4 regions of the Virgibacillus sp. GM2-2 genome follow, and region 2 is predicted to be linked to each of the others. Evidence: predicted binding sites of a transcription regulator. Region 2 holds the regulator's gene; each other region holds the start of a gene.
What was found. The regulator LexA, encoded in region 2, represses DNA repair genes until DNA is damaged. The targets are predictions, from matches to a motif close to CGAACATATGTTCG.
Positions count from the first base shown of each region.

Region 1: a site for LexA is predicted at 2,364-2,377, ahead of ACY9Z2_RS07690 (DNA polymerase IV). Genes of this name have one in related genera too.
Region 3: a site for LexA is predicted at 3,225-3,238, ahead of ACY9Z2_RS09675 (type IA DNA topoisomerase). Genes of this name have one in related genera too.
Region 4: a site for LexA is predicted at 3,295-3,308, ahead of ACY9Z2_RS07775 (Y-family DNA polymerase). Genes of this name have one in related genera too.

Region 1 is NZ_JBUZWC010000005.1:8,546-14,038, forward strand. Features, by position in the region: gene ACY9Z2_RS07680 (acyl-CoA carboxylase subunit beta) at 1-747, shown strand, start outside; gene ACY9Z2_RS07685 (M20/M25/M40 family metallo-hydrolase) at 804-1,928, shown strand; gene ACY9Z2_RS07690 (DNA polymerase IV) at 2,395-3,642, shown strand; gene ACY9Z2_RS07695 (acyl-CoA dehydrogenase family protein) at 3,746-4,954, shown strand; gene ACY9Z2_RS07700 (SDR family oxidoreductase) at 4,969-5,493, shown strand, end outside.
Region 2 is NZ_JBUZWC010000003.1:8,895-14,387, forward strand. Features, by position in the region: gene ACY9Z2_RS05090 (DUF896 domain-containing protein) at 1-81, opposite strand, end outside; gene ACY9Z2_RS05095 (YneB family resolvase-like protein) at 314-952, opposite strand; gene lexA (transcriptional repressor LexA) at 1,254-1,877, shown strand; gene ACY9Z2_RS05105 (hypothetical protein) at 2,048-2,224, opposite strand; gene glnA (type I glutamate--ammonia ligase) at 2,411-3,748, opposite strand; gene ACY9Z2_RS05115 (MerR family transcriptional regulator) at 3,783-4,169, opposite strand; gene ACY9Z2_RS05120 (methionine gamma-lyase family protein) at 4,317-5,493, opposite strand, start outside.
Region 3 is NZ_JBUZWC010000006.1:147,137-152,629, reverse strand. Features, by position in the region: gene ACY9Z2_RS09680 (thioredoxin domain-containing protein) at 1-961, opposite strand, end outside; gene ACY9Z2_RS09675 (type IA DNA topoisomerase) at 995-3,169, opposite strand; gene ACY9Z2_RS09670 (YjcZ family sporulation protein) at 3,377-3,487, shown strand; gene ACY9Z2_RS09665 (flavin monoamine oxidase family protein) at 3,840-5,315, opposite strand.
Region 4 is NZ_JBUZWC010000005.1:31,243-36,735, reverse strand. Features, by position in the region: gene spoIIM (stage II sporulation protein M) at 1-307, opposite strand, end outside; gene ACY9Z2_RS07790 (endonuclease Q family protein) at 394-1,578, opposite strand; gene ACY9Z2_RS07785 (NUDIX hydrolase) at 1,582-2,127, opposite strand; gene ACY9Z2_RS07780 (aldo/keto reductase) at 2,255-3,172, shown strand; gene ACY9Z2_RS07775 (Y-family DNA polymerase) at 3,329-4,579, shown strand; gene ACY9Z2_RS07770 (hypothetical protein) at 4,699-5,493, shown strand, end outside.

The DNA of each region.
Region 1 (5,493 bases), on a different contig from region 2:
CAAGATTTGACCGATATCGTACCTTTTGACTCAACTCGCCCTTATGATGTAAAACGTGTAATTGAACAAGTCGTGGATCAGAACAGCTTTTTTGAAATTCATAAAGAATTTGCTAAAAATATTGTAGTGGGATTTGCACGAATTAATGGCCAATCTGTGGGGCTTGTTTGTAATCAACCAAAATACCTAGCGGGTGGATTGGATATTGATTCTAGTGACAAGGCTGCTAGATTTATTCGATTCTGTGATTCATTCAATATCCCACTGATTACATTTGAAGATGTTACTGGATTCTTCCCCGGTGTAAAGCAAGAACATGGTGGAATAATACGTCATGGTGCTAAGATTTTATACGCATATTCTGAAGCGACAGTACCTAAAATTACCATTATTACAAGAAAAGCATTTGGTGGAGCCTATGTTGCGTTAAATAGTAAATCAATTGGTGCTGATTTAGTGTATGCATGGCCTAATGCGGAAATAGCGGTTATGGGACCAGAAGGCGCAGCTAACATTATTTTCGCTAAAGAAATTGCTGAAAGTGAAAATCCTGAAAAGACTAGACAGGAAAAAATTGATACGTACCGTGAAAAATTTGCGAATCCTTATGTAGCAGCAGGACTTGGCATGATTGACGATGTTATTGACCCAAGAGAAACACGAGTTAAATTAATGCAAGCACTAGAAATGCTCTACAACAAACAAGAGGATCGCCCGAAGAAAAAGCACGGAAATATTCCGCTTTAGTATGTTAAAAACAACAATGCTTAAAAATGATTTTAGATGAATCATAGGAGGTACCAATGATTACTGTAAATAAAGAACGAATTGTAGAAGAATTTTTAGAGTTAGTACAAATTGATTCCGAAACAAAACATGAAGAAAAAATTGTAGAAGTGTTAATAAAGAAATTTACCGATTTAGGTGTTGAGGTTGTCGAGGATAACAGCAAAGAAGAAACAGGTCATGGTGCAAATAACTTAATTTGTACACTAAAAGGTACAAAAAATTCAATTGATCCAATATATTTTACCGCACATATGGATACAGTTGTTCCTGGAAACGGTATTAAACCATCAATTAAAGATGGATATATCGTTTCTGATGGCACGACTATACTAGGAGCGGATGATAAAGCTGGCTTAGCAGCGATATTAGAGATGGTACGTAGTCTCAAAGAAAATAATATCGAGCATGGTGATATTCAATTTATTATTACTGCAGGCGAAGAGTCAGGCTTAGTAGGTGCCAAGGCATTGGATGCTTCGTTATTAAACGCTAAATATGGGTACGCGATTGATAGTAATGGTAACGTTGGTGACATCATCGTCGCTGCCCCAACCCAAGCAAAAATCTTTACCATCATGAAAGGAAAAACGGCACATGCTGGTGTTGCACCAGAGCAAGGAGTATCAGCTATTACACTTGCTGCGAAAGCTATTTCCAAAATGCCGCTTGGACGTATTGATGATGAGACGACTGCAAATATCGGCCGTTTTGAGGGTGGAAAACAAACGAACATCGTGTGTGATTATGTTGAAATCCTTGCCGAAGCTAGGTCACTTGTGCCAGAAAAAATGGAAGCTCAAGTGGAAAAAATGAAACAAGCCTTTGAATCCACTGCAAAAGAATTTGGTGGATCTGCTGAAGTAAATGTTCAAGTTATGTACCCTGGATTTAAACAAGAAGCGGGTGATCGAGTAGTAGAAGTTGCACGAAATGCTGCTAAAGCGATTGGTCGAGAAAGTAACTTACTAACTAGCGGTGGCGGTAGCGATGCAAATGTTATTGCTGGACATGGAATCCCAACAGTTAACTTGGCAGTAGGGTATGAAGATATCCATACAACAAATGAACGAATCGCAGTAGAAGATTTGGTTAAAATCTCTGAATTAATTACTGCCATCGTCGTCGAAACAACAAAATAAATTACCAAAGCCCTTATAACCATTTTGTGTTATAAGGGCTTTTTTAATAGATACTAAAGCAACATTAAAATAAAGAATCTAAGATTACTCGTAGGGAAAATAAACTGAGCGGACACCAGATTTCTTATTTGAGCAAATTTGGGGCAAATGTGTCAGTTCGCGGACACAGGATGCGCTATTTAATGAAATAAGACTGTTTCAACCTGTTTTCACCTAAATAACGCATCCTGTGTCCTCTTAACCCATAAAACAGGTGCGAATAATAAAAGTAGCGTCTTCTGTGTCCGCTAAGGACTAGTCCATGGATTCATTCGCAGTTTATACGTAGATGGACCTACTGAACTAGATTTTTTTGATTATCAAACGTTAACGGATAGTAGTGAAGATAACAAAATTGCTCTGAATGGAGTTACACTTTATGCTATAATCAATATAGAAACAACCGTTCGTGAAAAGGGTGTTGATTATGTCAGAATGGTATCCAAAAAAAGGTCGCGTTATTTTTCATATTGATATGAATTGTTTTTATGCTTCGGTCGAAATGGCGTACAATCCAAAACTTAAAGGAAAGCCACTTGCAATTGCGGGGAATCCCGAGGAACGAAGAGGTATTATCGTGACGAGTAGCTACGAAGCACGTGCAAAGGGAGTAAAAACAACGATGCCATTGTGGGAAGCTAGAAAACTTTGCCCCAATTTGATTGTTATGCGACCAAATTTTGAACGATATCGAATGGCATCAAAAGAAATGTTCAAAATGTTAGCTGATATCACTCCACATGTACAACCAGTATCCATTGATGAAGGCTATATGGACATATCTGAGTGCCAAGATTTAGGTAGCCCGCTTACGATTGCTGAAAGTCTTCAACAAAGAATAAAGTCGGAGTTAGACTTGCCCTGTAGTATAGGTATAGCTCCTAATAAATTTTTGGCCAAAATGGCGTCAGATATGAAAAAACCGATGGGAATTACTGTTCTACGAAAAAGAGATTTATCTGTAAAACTATGGCCACTTCCTGTTGGAGAAATGTACGGAATAGGAGAAAAAACTGCCAATAAATTAAACAGTGTTGAAATAAAAACGATTGGTGATTTAGCAAATACAGATGTATATCAATTAAAACGTGTATTGGGAATTAACGGGGAACGATTAAAAAATCGTGCAAACGGAATTGATACGAGATCCGTAGACCCTGATGCTGTCCATGAATTTAAAAGCATTGGTAGTTCACAAACATTACCAAACGATACAACAAATGAAATGGAAATTCAAAAACTAATGCAATCTTTAGCTGATAATGTAGAACGTCGCTTAAAGCGGAAAAATGCTGCTGGTCGTGGCGTCCAATTAATGATCCGGTATCATGATTTGAAAACAATTACACGTAGTAGAAAATTAAAAGTATATATCGAAAAAAAGGAAGATATTTTGCACGTAGCAAATGATTTGTTACAGAAGCATTGGAATATGGAGCCAATCCGTCTCTTAGGCATTACAGTACAAGATGCAGAAGAAAAAAAGCATATTGCACATCAATTGGATTTGTTCACTTACGAAAAAGAAGCTGAAAAAGAAAAGCTGTATTCCGTAATCGATACACTCTCCGAGAAATATGGAAAAAATCCATTTAAAAAATTACAAAATGAAAAGAATCACGATCAACCAAGAACTAGCTTTCAAAAGGATTTTTTGGATGATTATAAGGGATAGGAGGTAAATATTGCATTTATCTCCTTATTTGTTTATAATTAACTATAATATTCTGAACATACTATCCGGTTAGTAAGTATATAAATGAAAATGGGGGAAAACAATGGATTTTTCATATTCGGATAAAGTTAAAAGCCTGCAAAGTAAGGTTTCTAACTTTATGGAACATTATGTTTATCCAAATGAAAGCGTTTACGAAGAACAGCTAAATCAACAAAAAACTCGTTGGGAACAGGTACCTCCAGTTATGGAAGAAATGAAACGTCAAGCAAAAGCGGAAGGACTATGGAATATGTTTCTTCCAGAAAGTAGTAATGGCGCAGGTTTAACAAACCTAGAGTATGCCCCACTTTGCGAAGCAATGGGACGTTCCATGATTGGTCCAGAGGTTTTTAACTGTAATGCACCAGATACAGGCAATATGGAGGTATTAGATCGTTATGGATCAGCAAAACAAAAAGAGCAATGGCTAAAACCGTTACTCGATGGTACTATTCGTTCATGTTTTTCCATGACGGAGCCTGAAGTCGCTTCAAGTGATGCCACAAACATTGAAGCTAGTATTAGGCGAGATGGCGATGAATATGTTATTAATGGCCGTAAGTGGTGGTCATCTGGAGCAGGAGATCCTCGTTGCAAAATCGCAATCGTGATGGGTAAAACGGATCCTTCAGCGGCACGGCATGAACAACAATCTATGATTCTAGTGCCACTAGAGACACCAGGTGTAAAAATTAAACGTATGCTTTCTGTTTTTGGTTATGACCATGCGCCACATGGACATGCTGAAATTTCCTACGAAAACGTCAGAGTTCCTATAGATAATATAATATGGGGTGAAGGTAAAGGATTTGCGATTGCACAAGGACGACTTGGTCCAGGTAGAATTCATCACTGTATGCGTCTAATTGGTATGGCGGAACGAGCGCTAGAAGATTTATGCACCCGAGTCCAATCAAGGGTAGCTTTCGGAAAAAGGTTATCAGAACAAGGAGTAGTACAAGAATGGATAGCAGACTCACGAATTGAAATTGAACAAGCACGATTACTTACCTTACATGCAGCTTACAAAATGGATACCGTTGGTAATAAGGTGGCAAAAACTGAAATCGCAATGATTAAGGTAGTTGCACCAACTATTGCTTTACGAGTAATCGATCGGGCAATCCAAGCACTTGGCGGCGCAGGTGTAAGCGGTGATTATACACTTGCAGCACATTGGGCAAATGCTCGTACACTACGGCTAGCGGATGGTCCAGATGAAGTTCACAAACAACAGTTAGCTAAGTTAGAGTTGAAAAAATATAAGTAAAAGGGCGTGGTAAAATGCATGTACTAGATTTATTTAAATTAGAAGGAAAAACAGCAATTGTAACTGGTGGAGGACGTGGATTAGGTGCACAAATTGCTCAAGGATTCGCTGAAGCTGGTGCAAATGTGGTGATTTGTTCACGTAAGCTAGAGGCATGTCAGGAAGTGAGTGAAAAGTTAAAAGAACTTGGGATAGATTCACTAGCTTTTAAGTGTGATATAACGAATGCTGAGGACATTAAACATGTTGTGGCTGAAACGGAGAAACATTTTGGATCAATCGATATTCTAGTAAATAATAGTGGTGCCACTTGGGGATCCCCAGTTGTAGATATGCCAATTGAGGCGTGGCAAAAAGTTATGAATGTTAATGTTACTGGTACGTTTTTAATGAGCCAAGAAGTCGGTAAAGTTATGATTAAACAAAATAAAGGTAAAATCATAAATATTGCTTCAGTAGCTGGATTCGGTGGTACAGATCCAAGATATATGGATACTATCGGATATAACACGAGTAAAGGTGCAGTAATAACCTTTACC
Region 2 (5,493 bases):
TTTTTCTTTTTCTGTTAATCCTTCCGCTTTAGCCTTTTTTGCTAGTAGATTTATACGCTCTAATTTCTCCTTCGATATCAAGGCTATACCTCCTCTGTACAATTAAATATATATCGTTGTTCACTCGTCATTTAACGTGTATTTTGTACACTTGATTTTTGAAAGATTGGCTTATCACCATGACATAAGGCCAATGCCTTCGTTGCTCTTATACTGATCTCCTTTATACTTCCTGTCAGTGTGAAGAAAATATAAAAAGCAAGAACTTTTACGAGTCCCTGCTTTACTATCTTACCGTTCTATATATGTTTATTCAAGAATTTAGAAATTCTTGATATCGTCTATGAACCGTTGCCTTTGAAACATCAAATCCAAGTCCCCTCAACGTCGAGGCAATTTCGTTAAAGGTTAATTTTTTTTCTCGTAATCGAACAACTTCTTCAATTGGAAAATTCTTTCGTTCCCGCCCATGTGCTTTATTATGATTTGATAGGTTATCTCCTGGTCGATAACCTTCTTGTATTGCCTTATTCATGCCTCTTTTTATTTTTGTATTATGAATTTTTCGTTGATATTCTTCAACAATTCCAACTATCTGTAATACCATCGAGTCTGACTCAGTGAGTTCAAGTTCACCATTATGAATTGATGAGTATATGGTTACATTCAATTTTTTTAGTTGATGAAACAATGCGATTTTTGTATTGCCGCGTCCTAATCTTGTTTCATCCTGCACAAGTAAATATTCAGCTTTATGATTTGTGAAGTACTCTAACATCTCAAATATTCCATCACGCTCTATTTCGTAACCACTAGCCTGTTCCTTTATGATAGCTACTACCGTAAAACCTGAAGCTTTTGCTAACTGAAGTAATTCTTGCTCTTGTCGTGCTATAGATGTCTCTTGTGTTTGTTTGTCTGTACTTACTCGACAATAGATGATTGTTTTCATAATCAATTCTCTCCGATAAGTTGAATTAACGATTTGTAATTATGCACTTGATACCATTGAAAAGTATAAAAATGCTAGAGTTAATCCGAAAGCTATTAAATAAAATGCATCTGTTTTTGTTATATTACTAAACATATGATCATCCCTTTCTGATTATAGGAACCTTTGTTCGCTTTATCTATTTATTAGAATACACCCGAACATATGGTCTTGTCAACATTTTTTCGAACGAATGTTTGCTTTCCTTTAAAATCAGTGATAAACTATCAGTAATAAATCCTATGCGTGAGGTGTTAGATAGATGACAAAACTATCAAAAAGACAAGAGAAAATTCTTGAGTATATTAAAGATGAAGTTAGCAAGAAAGGTTATCCACCTTCTGTTAGGGAAATTGCAGAAGCTGTTGGTCTAGCATCTAGTTCAACCGTACATGGTCATTTATCCCGCTTAGAAAGTAAAGGTTATATAAGAAGAGACCCTACTAAACCACGTGCAATTGAAGTACTAGATTTGTCATTGGAAAATAACGTACCAAAAGATGCAGTTAGGTACGCTCCCGTTATTGGTAAAGTCACAGCAGGTATTCCTATCACAGCTGTAGAAAATATTGATGAATTTATTCCACTACCAAGCTCTTCTTCTTCACCAGACGATATTATTTTTGTTTTAGAGATTCAAGGAGAGAGCATGATTGAGGCTGGAATACTTGATGGAGATAAGGTAATTGTTAAACAACAAAACACGGCTCAAAACGGTGATATTGTAGTGGCAATGACAGATGAAGATGAAGCTACTGTAAAACGATTCTTTAAGGAAAAGGATCATATTCGCTTACAACCTGAAAACGCGACAATGGAACCTTTGATTTATCAAAATGTAACAATACTTGGCAAGGTTACTGGACTGCATAGAACAATTCATTAAAACCATAAAAACCCTTGATGCATCTAATTGCACAAAGGGTTTTTTAATTAGAAAATGACCAGATGAGCGTAACACGATATAATCTCAACATACAGTCATTAACCAAAGTTTTGGAATTATTATTTGCCTGTTATTTTTTCTCATTAGAATTAAGTTAGGTACAAGCTTGCTTAATACCAAAAGTCATTATTAATTCGATTTCTTCTTCTCCTGCGCTTACAACAGTCACAATCGCAATTGTCATCCTGTTCTTGGTCGAGACCATCATACTCCCTTTCTCTTTTATCCTCAACAAGCTGTCGCATACGATTACGCTCCTGAAAGAATTTGTTACTTCTATATCCCATGCAATCACCTCCCAGTAGGGTATAGTATGAATTTGAGTCAATAGTGTAACGGCGTTTATACCATTAAAAATATCCGATTGGAAGTCTAACCATGAAAAAACAGTCCAATTTATAAATTGGACTGTTTTTTACATGTTTGGAAAGGGTTTTTCGTGTAGCTTATGACTACTTACCTGATCATTTTAATTAATAGCTTGTCAAATATTGTTCTCTTTCCCAAGGATGGACAGTAGTACGGAACATATCCCATTCAATTTCTTTTGCTTCTACAAAATGTTCATACAAGTGATCACCAAGAGCCTCTTTAATAATTTCATCCTGTTCAAGTTCTTTAAGAGCATCCATTAACGTTGCAGGAAGATCTTTTACGCCATTTTTTACTCGCTCTGCTTTATCCATAGCGTAAATATTACGGTCAACTGGCTTAGGTGGTTGTAGTTTATTTTCAATACCATCCAGTCCAGCTGCTAGCAATACAGCCATAGCTAAATATGGATTTGCAGCAGGGTCCACACTTCGTACTTCCATTCGAGTACTCAAACCTCTTGAATAAGGAATACGTACTAAAGGGCTACGGTTTTGACCGGACCAAGCAACATAACAAGGTGCTTCATAGCCTGGGACTAAACGCTTATATGAATTTACTGTAGGATTTGTAACTGCAGTAAAGTTCGTTGCGTGTTTAATAATTCCGGCAGTAAATTGAAACATTAGCTCACTAAGTTCCATATCTCCCTTTTCATCATAAAACATATTTTGATTCCCTTTAAACAAGGACATGTTTACATGCATTCCAGATCCATTTACACCGAATAACGGTTTTGGCATAAACGTTGCGTGTAGATTATGTTTACGCGCAATTGTTTTTACTACTAACTTAAAGGTTTGTATATCATCTGCATGTTTAACCGCATCAGAATATTTAAAGTCAATTTCATGTTGCCCAGGTGCTACCTCGTGATGGGAAGCCTCAATTTCAAATCCCATTTCTTCTAATTCCAGTACGATGTCACGACGACAATTTTCTCCTAAATCAGTAGGAGCAAGGTCGAAGTACCCACCTCTATCATTTAATTCTAGTGAAGGATCACCTTTTTCGTCTAGCTTAAACAAGAAAAACTCAGGCTCTGTTCCAATATTAAAAGCATCAAATCCTAGTTTCTCCATCTTTTTAAGGTTACGTTTTAAATTATATCTAGGACAACCTTCAAATGGAGTACCATCTGGATTATAAATATCACATATAAATCGTGCTACTTTACCTTTATCTGAAGTCCATGGATAGACAACAAATGTGTCTAAATCAGGATGTAAATACATGTCTGATTCTTCAATACGTACAAAGCCTTCAATTGATGATCCATCAAACATCATTTTATTATCTAATGCTTTGTCCAGCTGGCTAAGTGGAATTTCAACATTTTTGATTGTTCCTAGCATGTCTGTAAACTGCAAGCGAACAAAGCGGACATTTTCCTCCTCAATTTTTTGTAAGATTTTTTTCTTCGTCATTTCTGAACTCATGGTTCATCCTCCTTGGATTAAATGCAATTTTATTTTAATGAAAAAATCTTGATAACTCACCTTGTCGTAAACTTGATTTACCAAACCGTCCTGCTTCAAACAATTCTTGTCTTAGCATTTTTCTTAACTCTCGGTCAGTAAGTTCAGTTGGCTTTTCTTCAACAGAATCCTCCTGGTTAACAGTTGGATCTAACATTATTTTCACTCCAGCCAAATTAACCCCTTTATCAAGCAGGTTCTTAATTTCTAACAGACGATCAACGTCGTTGAATGAAAATAATCGTTGATTTCCAGTTGTTCTAGCTGGCTGAATTAAGCCATTATCTTCATAGTATCTAATTTGTCGTGCTGTTAATTCAGTTAGTTTCATAACAGTTCCTATTGCAAATAAGGGCATCGAACGGCGATCCTGATCATTCATTGGATACCCTCCTTCTTTAATAATATACAAACAGTATATGTTATGTAAGATTATTTGTCAAACAAATGTTAGGTTTCCTTACATGTAAATTCAAATTAAAAAAGAGTCGCAATGCAACCCTTTATCTTTTACCCTATTTTCAATCAGTTAATCATTATTTTTAATATTTTTTATCGATTCCATTAAAGCAATCTTGACATGTTCGTATGTTAATCCACCTTGCACAAAGGCTGTATATGGTTCGCGTATGGGACCATCAGCTGTTAATTCAAGACTTGCCCCTTGGATGAACGTTCCTGCTGCCATTATTACTTTACTGTCGTAACCGGGCATTTCACTAGGATGTGGTGTAACAAATGAATTTACCGGAGAATTTTGTTGGATCGTTTGGCAAAAAGCTATCATTTGTTCGGCGGTTTTAAATGTTACCGATTGAATCAGATCCGTGCGATGTGATTGATAATGTGGATTTGATGTAAATCCACATAATTCAAGTAATCTTGCAGTAAAAATAGCTCCTTTTAGTGCCTCGCCAACCATGTGAGGTGCCCAAAATAATCCTTGGAACATCTCTTGTAACATATTCAATGTTGCACCGGTCTCTTTTCCAAGTCCAGGTGCAGTTAAACGATGTGCACACTTCTCTACAAGTTCTTTTTTACCAACAATATAGCCACCTGCACGAACAATTCCACCACCAGGATTTTTTATTAAAGAACCAGCAATAATATCCGCCCCAACATGAAGTGGTTCCATATCTTCAACAAACTCCCCATAACAATTATCCACGAATACGATGATATTAGGGTTAATATTTTTAATAAATTGCACCATCTCACGAATTTGTTCTATAGAAAACGATGGACGATCCGCATATCCTTTTGAACGCTGAATCCCAATTACTTTGGTTTGTTTAGAAATTGCTTGTTTGACTTGTCGAAAATTAATAACTTGATTATCCAATAGGTCTATCTCTTTATACGTAATATCATAATTGCGTAATGACCCAGTATCATGATCAACCTTTCCAATTACACCTTCTAATGTGTCGTAAGGTTTTCCGGTAATATACACTAATTCATCACCTGGTCGTAATAAACCAAACAATGTAGTCGATATTGCGTGGGTACCAGAGACAATTTGTGGGCGGACGAGCGCATCCTCCCCACCGAATACGTCAGCATAAACCTTTTCGAGTGTTTCTCTTCCATAGTCATCATAACCATAACCAGTAGTTGCATTAAAATGACTGTCACTAACACGATTTCGTTTAAATGCATCTAATACACGTTTTTGATTTTTTTCTACGATTACCGCCACTTGT
Region 3 (5,493 bases), on a different contig from region 2:
TCCCTTCTGAATCAGCATCTATCGCTGAAAAAAAACCACCTTTATCGCTGACCATTTCCCGCATCACAAATTCAATGATTTGTTCGGATATCTGTTTGTAAAAAGGATTTGCAGTTATTTGGTACGTCTCCACATAAACCATCAACAATAGCGCATTGTCGTACAGCATTTTTTCAAAATGCGGAACGAGCCATTTCTCATCGGTTGAGTAGCGGGAAAAACCAAATCCAATATGGTCATAGATCCCACCATTCGCCATTGCCTTTAATGTAATTTCAACCATCTCAAGCGCTTCCGGTGCTTCTCTTGTCTTGTAATAACGAAGTAAAAATAATAAATTATGTGGTGCTGGAAATTTAGGTGCATCACCAAAACCTCCATACTCACTATCAAACATTTGTTTTAGCTGATGAAATGTACGATCAACCACCTGAGTCGTTAGTCGTTCGTTACTTTTTTGTGTATTCGTTTTTTGTAGCGCCTGTGTCACACTTAACGTAACTTTTTCAATATGCTCCGGATCTTCCGTGTATTTATTGTAGAGCTGTTTAATAACCTCTTTAAATCCAGGCAACCCATACTTACTTTCTTTAGGGAAATATGTACCTGCATAGAAAGGAATACTCTCGGGTGTCATAAATATACTTAATGGCCATCCGCCATGCCCAGTCATCATCTGACACACTTTCATATAAACAGAGTCTATGTCTGGACGTTCTTCTCGATCAACTTTAATTGAAACGAATCGATCATTTAATAACTTGGCAATTTCATTATCCTCAAAGGATTCATGCGCAAATACATGACACCAATGACATGCGCTATAGCCAATAGAGAGAAAAATTGGTTTGTTTTCTCGTTTTGCCTTTTCAAAAGCTTCATTCCCCCATGGATACCAGTCAACAGGATTATCAACATGTTGGAGTAAATATGGAGATTTTTCACTAGCTAATTTATTCATTTTCCCACCTCAGCGTATATGGACGTATCTTTTTCAAGAGGAAGACTTACCAAAACTATTTTTAAATTCCATCTTCCAGCTATAGTATTCATTTGAAGAATTTTTTTCATACCGTAAGTAAGCATTAAATTTATTCCCTTTTTTACTTACAAGACCTTTCACGTAGGCAGACTTATGATGTAACAGCGACTTTACCATTGTTTTGGTCGCTTTTTTCTTCATAGTTGCTAGATATTTATCATTTTTCCATATTACAAACTTGCATCCACTTTTCCAATTGCTACATCCAAAACCTCTTTTACCTTCAATTATTTTCCCTTCGCATTGCGGACACTTTCCCAAAGGCTCTTTCGATAGTTTTGGTGCAGTAACTTGATTAATGATTTCAGCTTCATCATGTCTAATTTTTTCAACAGAATCTCGTGTGAAATCAAAAACTATTTTCAAAAACGCTTCTTTTGATACGGAACTTTTTTCGATATCTGATAAAGTTTTCTCTAAACGCCCCGTATACTCCAAGTCAAAAAGTTCATGTACAGGAAATGTCTCTACTAACCTTTTACCAAGTTCAGTACAAACTAAATTTTTTCGTTGGGAGCTTATGTACCCTACATCTTTAAGCTTTTTTATTGTTTCTGCTCTTGTAGCTGGTGTCCCAATACTGAATCCTGATAATACACCACCCATGATTTCTTCCACATCATCCTCTTTAACGCCTTTTCCACATGTCTCCATTGTACGTAAAAGCGTTTTTTCGGTATGATTCTTTGGTGGCTTCGTTACATGTGATGATACGTTAGCATCTACTTGTTTGACTGTTTCATTTTCGTTGACAACTGGTAATAGTGTGTCCTTTGTCTGGATATTTTCTACCTTTTTCCATCCTTCGACAAGCTGTACTTTACCTTTTGAATAAAATAATCCTTTTGCTTCAATGTTATTTACTCTGGTTACGATCGTTGTTTCCTCATAACGAGCAACAGGCATAAACTGCATAATAAAGCGATTTTTAATCGCAGTATATACTATTTGTTGGTCACTAGTTAACCGAGTAGGCTTCATATAAGTTGGTATAATCGCACTATGACTTTCTACTTTTGCATTATTAAACACACGCTTTGATTTCATAAACTTAATATCGTCTTTATAATCCAGATTTTCTGAAACTGCCTTTAATACTCCAGCAGCTTTCCCCACTAAACTTTCATCTAGTGCCGTACTCGATGTTCTTGGATAAGTAATAAATTTCTTTTCGTAAAGCGACTGAGCAACTTTTAATACTTTATCTGAGGACCAACCATTATATTTGTTTGTTATATACCCTTGTAAATTAGAAAGGTTAAAAAGAAACGGTGGAAACTCTTTCTTTTCTTCCACTTGTTTATCTATAATCGTTGCATATTTGTCCACTAGCTGTTCTTTAATAGATTCTAAGACTTCTTTATCTTTGAATTTTTCCTTTTTCCCTTCCATGTATGTACCTTCGAATGTATGGTGTTTATTCGTTTGAAAGGTTGCTGTTAACTTAAAAAAGTCTTCAGGAATAAAATTTTCTATTTCTTTATCACGGTCGTAAATAATTTTCAAAGTCGGCAATAAAACACGCCCTATATTAAGAGCCTTCCCGCTTCCCTTTTGATATTTCAATGTTGCTACCGACGTTAAATTAATACCAATTACCCAATCAGCCCATTGTCTACCAATTCCCGCGTCCTGCAATGATTTCATTGTCCCGTTAGGTTTCATGTTTTCGATACCGCGTCTAACTTCCTCAGGAGTCCACTCGTTTATTAGTAGACGGTAGATGGGTTTGTTCGGTTTTATGTAATTAATAATACTATCTCCTATGATTTGACCTTCTCGATCAAAATCACATGCAGAAATAATTGAATTGACATTCGTTCTATTCATTAATTGTTGGATGATTTTCAACTGTTTTCTAGCTCCACTATCTACCTGTTCTCTATTGCGCGGATTACTTTTTATCTTATATTTAAATTCATCAGGAACAAACGGAAAATTCTCCATCCTCCACTTTATCATTTTGGAATCATAATCTTTAGCGTCAAAAAGCTGTAAAAGATGACCAAAAGCCCAAGTAATAATATAACCATTTCCTTCAAAATAGCCATCCTTTTTAGTTTTAATCGAGAAGGCATCGGCAATGTTCTTTGCCACAGAGGGTTTTTCTGCGAGGATTAATTTCATATAGCTTCACCTGTCTTTGACCAATTTTTTACATTATAACACAAATACCTAAACCGGAACAAATGTTCCTGTTATGAGAGTTATTCATAAAAAAACTGACAGTAGACTTAACACCCATTTCTTCCAAAACTATATAAAAGTCCATTACAAAACACCCCTTGCTACATAGAATGATAGTGATCCTATTGCGAAAGGGGGAATTTTTCAATGAGTTACGGTGGAAACAATGGTGGATTTGCGTTAATCGTTGTCCTATTTATCTTGCTAATTATCGTCGGTGCAGGCGGATATGTAAACGGCTTTGGCGGCGGATATTAATTCGTAAAACTACCTTCAGCTAACACAATATCATCATTCCTCTATCAGAAAAAAAGCTCGAGCAACTGTGTAGAACTTGACGCATAATATTGCTTATGTTGTCAGCTTCAAGTAGCCACAGCTTTAGAAAAACTCAGCATTCGCCTCGTCCTTAATAGCGAATGCTGAAGTTTTTTCTAATAAGGTCTACCATAATTTATGCTTTCTGACGTTAGAACGAAAAGCTAGTTTCCTATTGGGAACTAGCTTTTTTACACAGATAGAAAAATATAATTTTCAAGATTTCAGCGCAAGAACATCTAGGGCTATCACCATTAAAACTTAATGATAAGCCAAGTTTTCAAATCATACGTTACGTGTCTCTAAAATGAACTTCCCATGCAGTTCGAATACCTGACTCGATTGCTCCCTCAACCCATCCATGAAAAGTTGATGTATGTTCGCCTGCAAAGTGTAACCTGCCTTCTGGTAGATAAATAGCCTTATCAAAATCAGATGCTTGATTTGGTGTAAATAAGGTAAAACAACCAGCAGAAAATTTATTTTGACTCCAACTAAAGGTTGCTCCCTGTAAAAATTCGTTGTATACCTGTGGTCCATATATTTTAAATAACCCATCCAGAGCTTCCCTGATCCGTCCTTCTTCTCCTAAACTACTCCAAAGCATTGCATTATGCCCCCAACTATAGCTTGCAAGCATTACACCTGGACCCTTTTCTCCTATATCATGGCTCGGGTTATACGTAAACCGTAATGGAAAATCGGTAATAATATTTCCAATCTCCTCATTCTCCCAAAATTTTGTTCGAAATTCTAATCCAATCTTAACTGAAGAAACAAAATTTAGTTCCCGAATAACTTTCCATTTATCATATGAAATGGAATGATAAGGATATACATCGATAAACTGAAAAACAGAATAAGGCACCGTTACAATCGTATAGTCCGCTTCAAAAACATGGCAATGACCTGACAATTGATCTAACGTTGTAACAGCTACACTTTCATCTTTTTGATAAAGGTGGGTCACATACTGATTAAAAACCACCTGATTTTTCAATTCCTTATATAAACTTTTAGGAAGTAAATCATTTCCCCCAGTAATTTCATAATACGTCAACTCCGGATTGAATACTGTAGAAACAATATCTAGTAAAATATCGATAAATGAATACTCGGGAAAACCTTCTATCCCTAAAACAACTTTAATCATGCGGATAGCGTCAGCAGATAAACTTTCCCCAAACGGATTATATCGTAGAAATTCGTCAAATGAATAGTGGTCAAACCGTTCCCTAAGCTGTTCTTGTTCTTGGTCAGTACTATTGTTATATAACGTTAAAAATGGTTGTACAGCATTTAAAAGTAAATCTCTTGCCGTCTTCCCCTTTTCGTTTGGAAGAAGCGGAAATTGCAGAACGTCGGGATTTTTTTCATAATATTCAGCTGTAGTCAAGATACCGTTAACAAATAATATATCCTTAGGAGAAGTATTGAAAAAAGGATTTGTTGGTAGTTGGAACTTTTGAACATATGCTTTAACCAATTCATGTGTTTCCGGAAAACGCATTGCTCCCATGTCTAAATAGTTCCCAGGAGTAAAAGGCTTTCGTACTGTATAAATTCGGCCACCAATTCGATCATTTCCTTCAATTATTGTTACTTGGTGACCAGCTTCGGTAAGCAATGAAGCTGCAACTAATCCCGCCATTCCTGCACCTATTATGGAAACTTTTTTTGGATCTTCTGTTTTTGGCAGACCATTTTGTATGATCGAAAGCATATCATCTGGATAAGACAAATCCCCATATTGATGAGTATTAGACATAGTATCCAAGTTGGGTCAACTCCTTTATTCCATAATATGAAAACAGAATGAATGGTATGTGTTAACCATCTTGTAAAATAATCCCATTTAGAATGCTTGGCTTATTGCCTAGCCTTCGTTGCACTCATTTATACTGCTTTCATTCTTATCGGCCAAGAAAAACTGGTTGTCACTAGGT
Region 4 (5,493 bases), on a different contig from region 2:
ATAATAATATCCAAATTATAGGTAGACCAATAACGGATAACCCAAGGATAAACAACAAAACCAAATATTTAGCATGATAAAAAAAGCTATTCTTTAAAATTTCACTATTTTCAATTTCCTGTCCACCTGAAATTTTTATGAAAAATTGTTCTAAATAGAAAAACAAATCCTGTTTTTGGACGCCGTTCATACTGTTTACAATAACTGCACCAAAAATAACTCCAGTTAGAAACAGAACTAGCATAAATAAGTAGATCGTTGCGTATTTTTTTACATGATTTGTGATTAACCTTTTATTTTGTAACATCGGAGTCCTCCATTCGCACAAACTATTGTATACTTAAAATCTATGAGGAATTCCGATTAAAAATACCACAATCTATTTTTTTCTTACTAGTTATATTTTTTTGGAGCAGATTTTACTGTTCCATATTTTCCACCACCACCGGCTGTTATCATCAATTCCCCACTTCTCATTTGCATAATTGCACTAGCTATTTTATCTGGTACGACCTCTTCTAATCTATCTACAGGTACATGGTGAATAACATTCATTTCTGTATTGAAATTTTCAAGAAGTTTCTTATATGTTTTCGGACCAAGTGATGGCAAATAATCAAGTGGTACTTGATACATATAAGGCGGGCGACTCTTCCCGTTTTCTTTCCAAGAAGAAAGCTCCTGAATACGGTCATATACCCCTTTTATAATTTTTGTTGCGTCACATTTAGGACATCGATTTTCGTTTATTGATAAGGGTTCCATGCACTTACTACACACGGTGGTATAATATTTTCCTAACTGTGGATTCATCCCAAAGTTACGTTCTATTCCCCTACCTTCCACTTGATGCAGCACCCAGTTTAATTCTTTAAAACTTGGTTTGTCCATTCTGATTTCCTGATATTCTCGAGCAATTTTACCAAGTGAATGAGCATCTGAATTGGATACAAAAGTATAGTTGTGTAATTCTTCTATTTGATCCGCCATCGTAGTATCAGAACTCAATCCAAGCTCAATTGCATCAATTAAATCCGGTTCAAAAACTTCCTTTAATGATTGCTTTACCCCTTTTCCATAGGTACTCTTAAATGGTGTAAACACATGTGCTGGAATAAATAGGCCATCAAGCTCTTTTACTTTATATTGTAGTGCTTTTGCTGTCCCATAATAACGCTGCGAACTTAAATTAATATTCGTCATTTTCGTTGCCAGCCATTCCGTAAACTCTTCCATTTTTGCTAGTGTTGGAAGATAACAAAGAACATGTATTGGTCCTTGACAATTCTCATCATAAACTTCAATTTCAGAACCTAATATTAACGTGACGTCCTCAAATTGGATACCACCTTCATCAAGCTCATTCGCTTGATGCGTTGATAATAAATGCTTCAATTCTTGTTGCACATGTGGCGCATGGCTATCTATTATACCTATTAAATGAATCCCTTTATTTCTACTCGATTCTAGTAAAATATTTGTAAGTGTTAAACTTTTAGCCCCAGTTATTTTTACTGGCTTATTGTACATATCACGACCGATATGAATGTGTAAATCAGCGAAGAATGAATCTAGCATCACTTACATCCTTTCCAAAGTTCGTAAATATAAAATCGCATAATTAGTTTTTGCGTCATGAATTCGATTTTCTCTAACATATTGTTCTGCCTCTTCTAATGTTAATTCTAGTATTTCTATAAATTCATCATCATCACCAGCTACTTTTTCCTCTAATGTTTCAAGCTTATCACTAACATAAATATACATCAGTTCATCAGCAAAACCCGGGGATGTATAAAAAGAGGCAACAAATTCTATTTCATTTGTCGTGTACCCTGTCTCCTCTTCTAACTCTCTTATGGCGGTTGTTTCTGGATTTTCTCCTGGTTCAAGCTTACCTGCTGGTATTTCTACTAAGGATTTTTCAAGCGGTTTTCGGTACTGTTCAACAAAAACGATTTTTCTATCTTTTGTAATTGGAATGATTGCAACTGCTCCAGGGTGTTTTATAATTTCTCGTTTTGACGTCTTGCCATTAGGAAGTGTCACATCATCCACCTGTAAATGCACCACTTTCCCGTTGTATATTTTTTCTGTCTGTATTGTTTTTTCTTCAAATTTTTTCATTTTTAATCCTCCGTACGTTTATTTTCCCCATTCTATCACATTTTAATAGCTATTCTCTGTGAAATAGTTGTATTCTAATGGATTCATTTTTACACTAGTCTTATACGGAATAATGGAGGTCGAATATATGAATACAAACCGTTTGGGAAAATCAGAGTTGCATGTTTCAGAGTTAACACTTGGATGTATGTCTCTTGGCACAGATTCCTCTAAAGCAAAAAAAATTATTGACGCTGCACTAGATGCAGGGATTAACCATCTTGATACCGCCGATTTATATGATTTTGGAATGAATGAGGAAATTGTTGGTGAGGTAATTAAAGACAAACGAAAAAACATTATTTTAACATCAAAAGTAGGAAATCATTTTGACCTGGACAAACAGGATTGGTATTGGGATCCATCTAAGTCTCATATTAAAAATGGACTGAAAGCTAGTTTACGCCGACTTCAAACGGATTATATTGACTTTTATATGTTACATGGTGGGACAATTGATGACCCGATTGACGAAACAATTAAAGCCTTTGAGGAATTAAAACAAGAAGGTCTTATTCGTGCGTACGGAATTTCTTCAATTAGACCAAATGTGATACGCGAATATGTTAAACGTTCCACCATCGATGGTGTGATGATGCAATACAATATGTTTGACCGTCGCCCTGAAGAAGAAATATTGTATTTGCTGGATCAACACTCTATTAGCGTCCTAGCTCGTGGACCGCTTGCAAAAGGTATGCTCACAAAACATGGAATGAAGCAAATAGAAAATAAAGCCAAGGACGGATTTCTTACCTATTCCTATGAAGAATTAGTTAAAATTCATGAAGCATTAACCAATCTCGTTGACACATCATCATTGAATCAGACAGCATTCCAATACATTTTGCACCATCCAGCGGTTGCTAGCGCTGTTTTTGGTGCTAGTTCTGTTGATCAAGTGCAAGAGAATATTTCAAACTACACTTCACAATCGATTTCTAATTCTCTTTACGAAGCTCTGCAAGCTACAACGAAGGCAATCACATATGAAAATCATCGCTAAACCGAAGCCACCGCTTCGGTTTTTAATTTTATTATAGAACTAAAATTTCGCCATAAATTTTATCGATCGATCAAGCTTCCTAGTAATTTCCATTGATAATTAGTTTCTCGCTACATATAATAGGAACAAACGTTCTATTATTATGAGGTGATATTAATGGATTATTCCATATACCCACGACACGATGTATTGTGTATCGATATACGTTCCTTCTACGCCAGTGTTGAAGCAATAAAATTAGGCCATGATCCAATGGAAGTTCAACTGGCTGTTGTTGGTGATCCCAATCGATCCGGCAGTATTGTACTTGCTGCCTCGCCTATATTAAAAAATAAACATGGGATTAGCAATGTCAGCCGTTTCTTTGAGTTACCAGACGACCCCGAACTCTATATTGCTAATGCGCACATGGCAGACTACTTACATGTTTCGATGCAAATTACAAAACTAATTGAACAATATGTACCAAAAGAAGCAATTCACCAATATTCTGTTGATGAGGTCTGGGTGACGGTTAACGGGCTAAAGAAATTATTTGGTGATCGTTGGGAAGTAGCCAGGTTAATAAAAAAAGATTTGTTAGAGTATTTTGGTGTAACGTGCGCAATCGGTATTGGTGATAATAAATTTCTAGCTAAGGTGGTTATGGACTTATACGCAAAAAAATTTGGAATAGCCGAATGTAAATATGAGGATGTAGAAAAGATGTTATGGCCTTTCCCTGTTCAAAGTATTTGGGGTATAGGCAGCAAAATGCAAAATAACTTGAACAGGATGGGAATTGTCACACTTGGGCAGTTAGCAAATGTTCCGTTAAACCAACTAACAAAACGATTTGGGGTGATGGGAGAGCAGCTTTACTGGCATGCATGGGGTGTTGACCTTAGTCCCGTGTTAGGAAATTTTACAAAAACAGAACAAAAAGGATTTGGTCATGGCATCTCACTATTACGGGATTATTCAAAAAATGATGTAGCTGCATGTATTCTCGATTTATGTGAAGAAGTGTGCCGCAGAGCTCGAACAGCTAATAAAGCCGGTAGAACGATTCATCTCGGTATCGTGTATTCAAAGGTAACGGGTGGAGGTTTTAATAGATCACGATCAACCTCTCTTCCTACCAACATTACAATGGAGGTTTATGGTGTTTGCATGCGCTTATTTAACGAGTTTTATGATGGGATGAGCGATATTAGACATGTTTATGTAACACTCACTAAACTATATGATAATAATGAAACACAATTGGATTTGTTTGATGACCGACCGAAGAAAAAAGATATCGGTTATGTAATGGATTCAATTCGTGCAAAATATGGTTCAACCGCAATTCTGCGTGCTACGAGTTATACAGATGCAGGTATTACCATTGACCGAAGTACAAAAATCGGGGGCCACCAAGCCTGATTTACCGTGAAGATAAATAACGTAAATTTTCACCAAATTTTCCATGTTTTATCTTTCAGAAATATGATAATATTGTTTTATTGTTGTAAAAACAGAAGATAACAATATGGGGGTACATTATGAAGAGAAGTCTACTTAAACACCTGTACTGGATTGTTCCAGGGATTATTATAATCTTCGGATTAACGTTATTGTTCTATCAAAATTTCGAGAAGGTTACGGAACAACCTGAACAAAACTGGAGCAGAGGCTTATCGGTTGGTACAACAGATGTGAGCAAGCTCCAACCTATTAGAGAGACAAAAAACGGAAACTTAATTGTTACTAGATTTGAAAATGGAAAACTAGCCAATACAACGTTAAACAAAGAATTCGTTGTACAAAATACGGAAACATTTGATATCCCAGTCGATAAATGGACACAAGTTTATCAAAATGGTGATCAGATCATTTATTTTGACTACACGAACATATACGACAAAGAAAAAAATGAAATTGTAAAAGACGTTGAAGGATTTTATCCGTTAAAATCAACGATTCTTTACGTTAAAGAAAACGTTCTCTATCAATTATTACCAGAAACAAAAGAATCGACTAAACTGATGAATATTGACTTAGAGAAAAAATCTATCAGCACACAACAAAATGAGGATGGAATACAGCTATTAACACATTCATTAACATCAGGTGAGTTAAACATAACGATTTATCAATTAAATGAAGGAATACTTACGGAAAAGTATCAAACTAAGGTGGATATAGTTCCAGGTAAGATTGTTACAAATATAGAATTTGCTCAGAAAGGTCAAAAGGTGGCTATTTTACTTCAGGAGCAACTGGAATCACCACAAGGTCCACCACAATTTTTTAACTACCTATTGGAAACTACCATTTCCGATCAACAATCAGGTCCA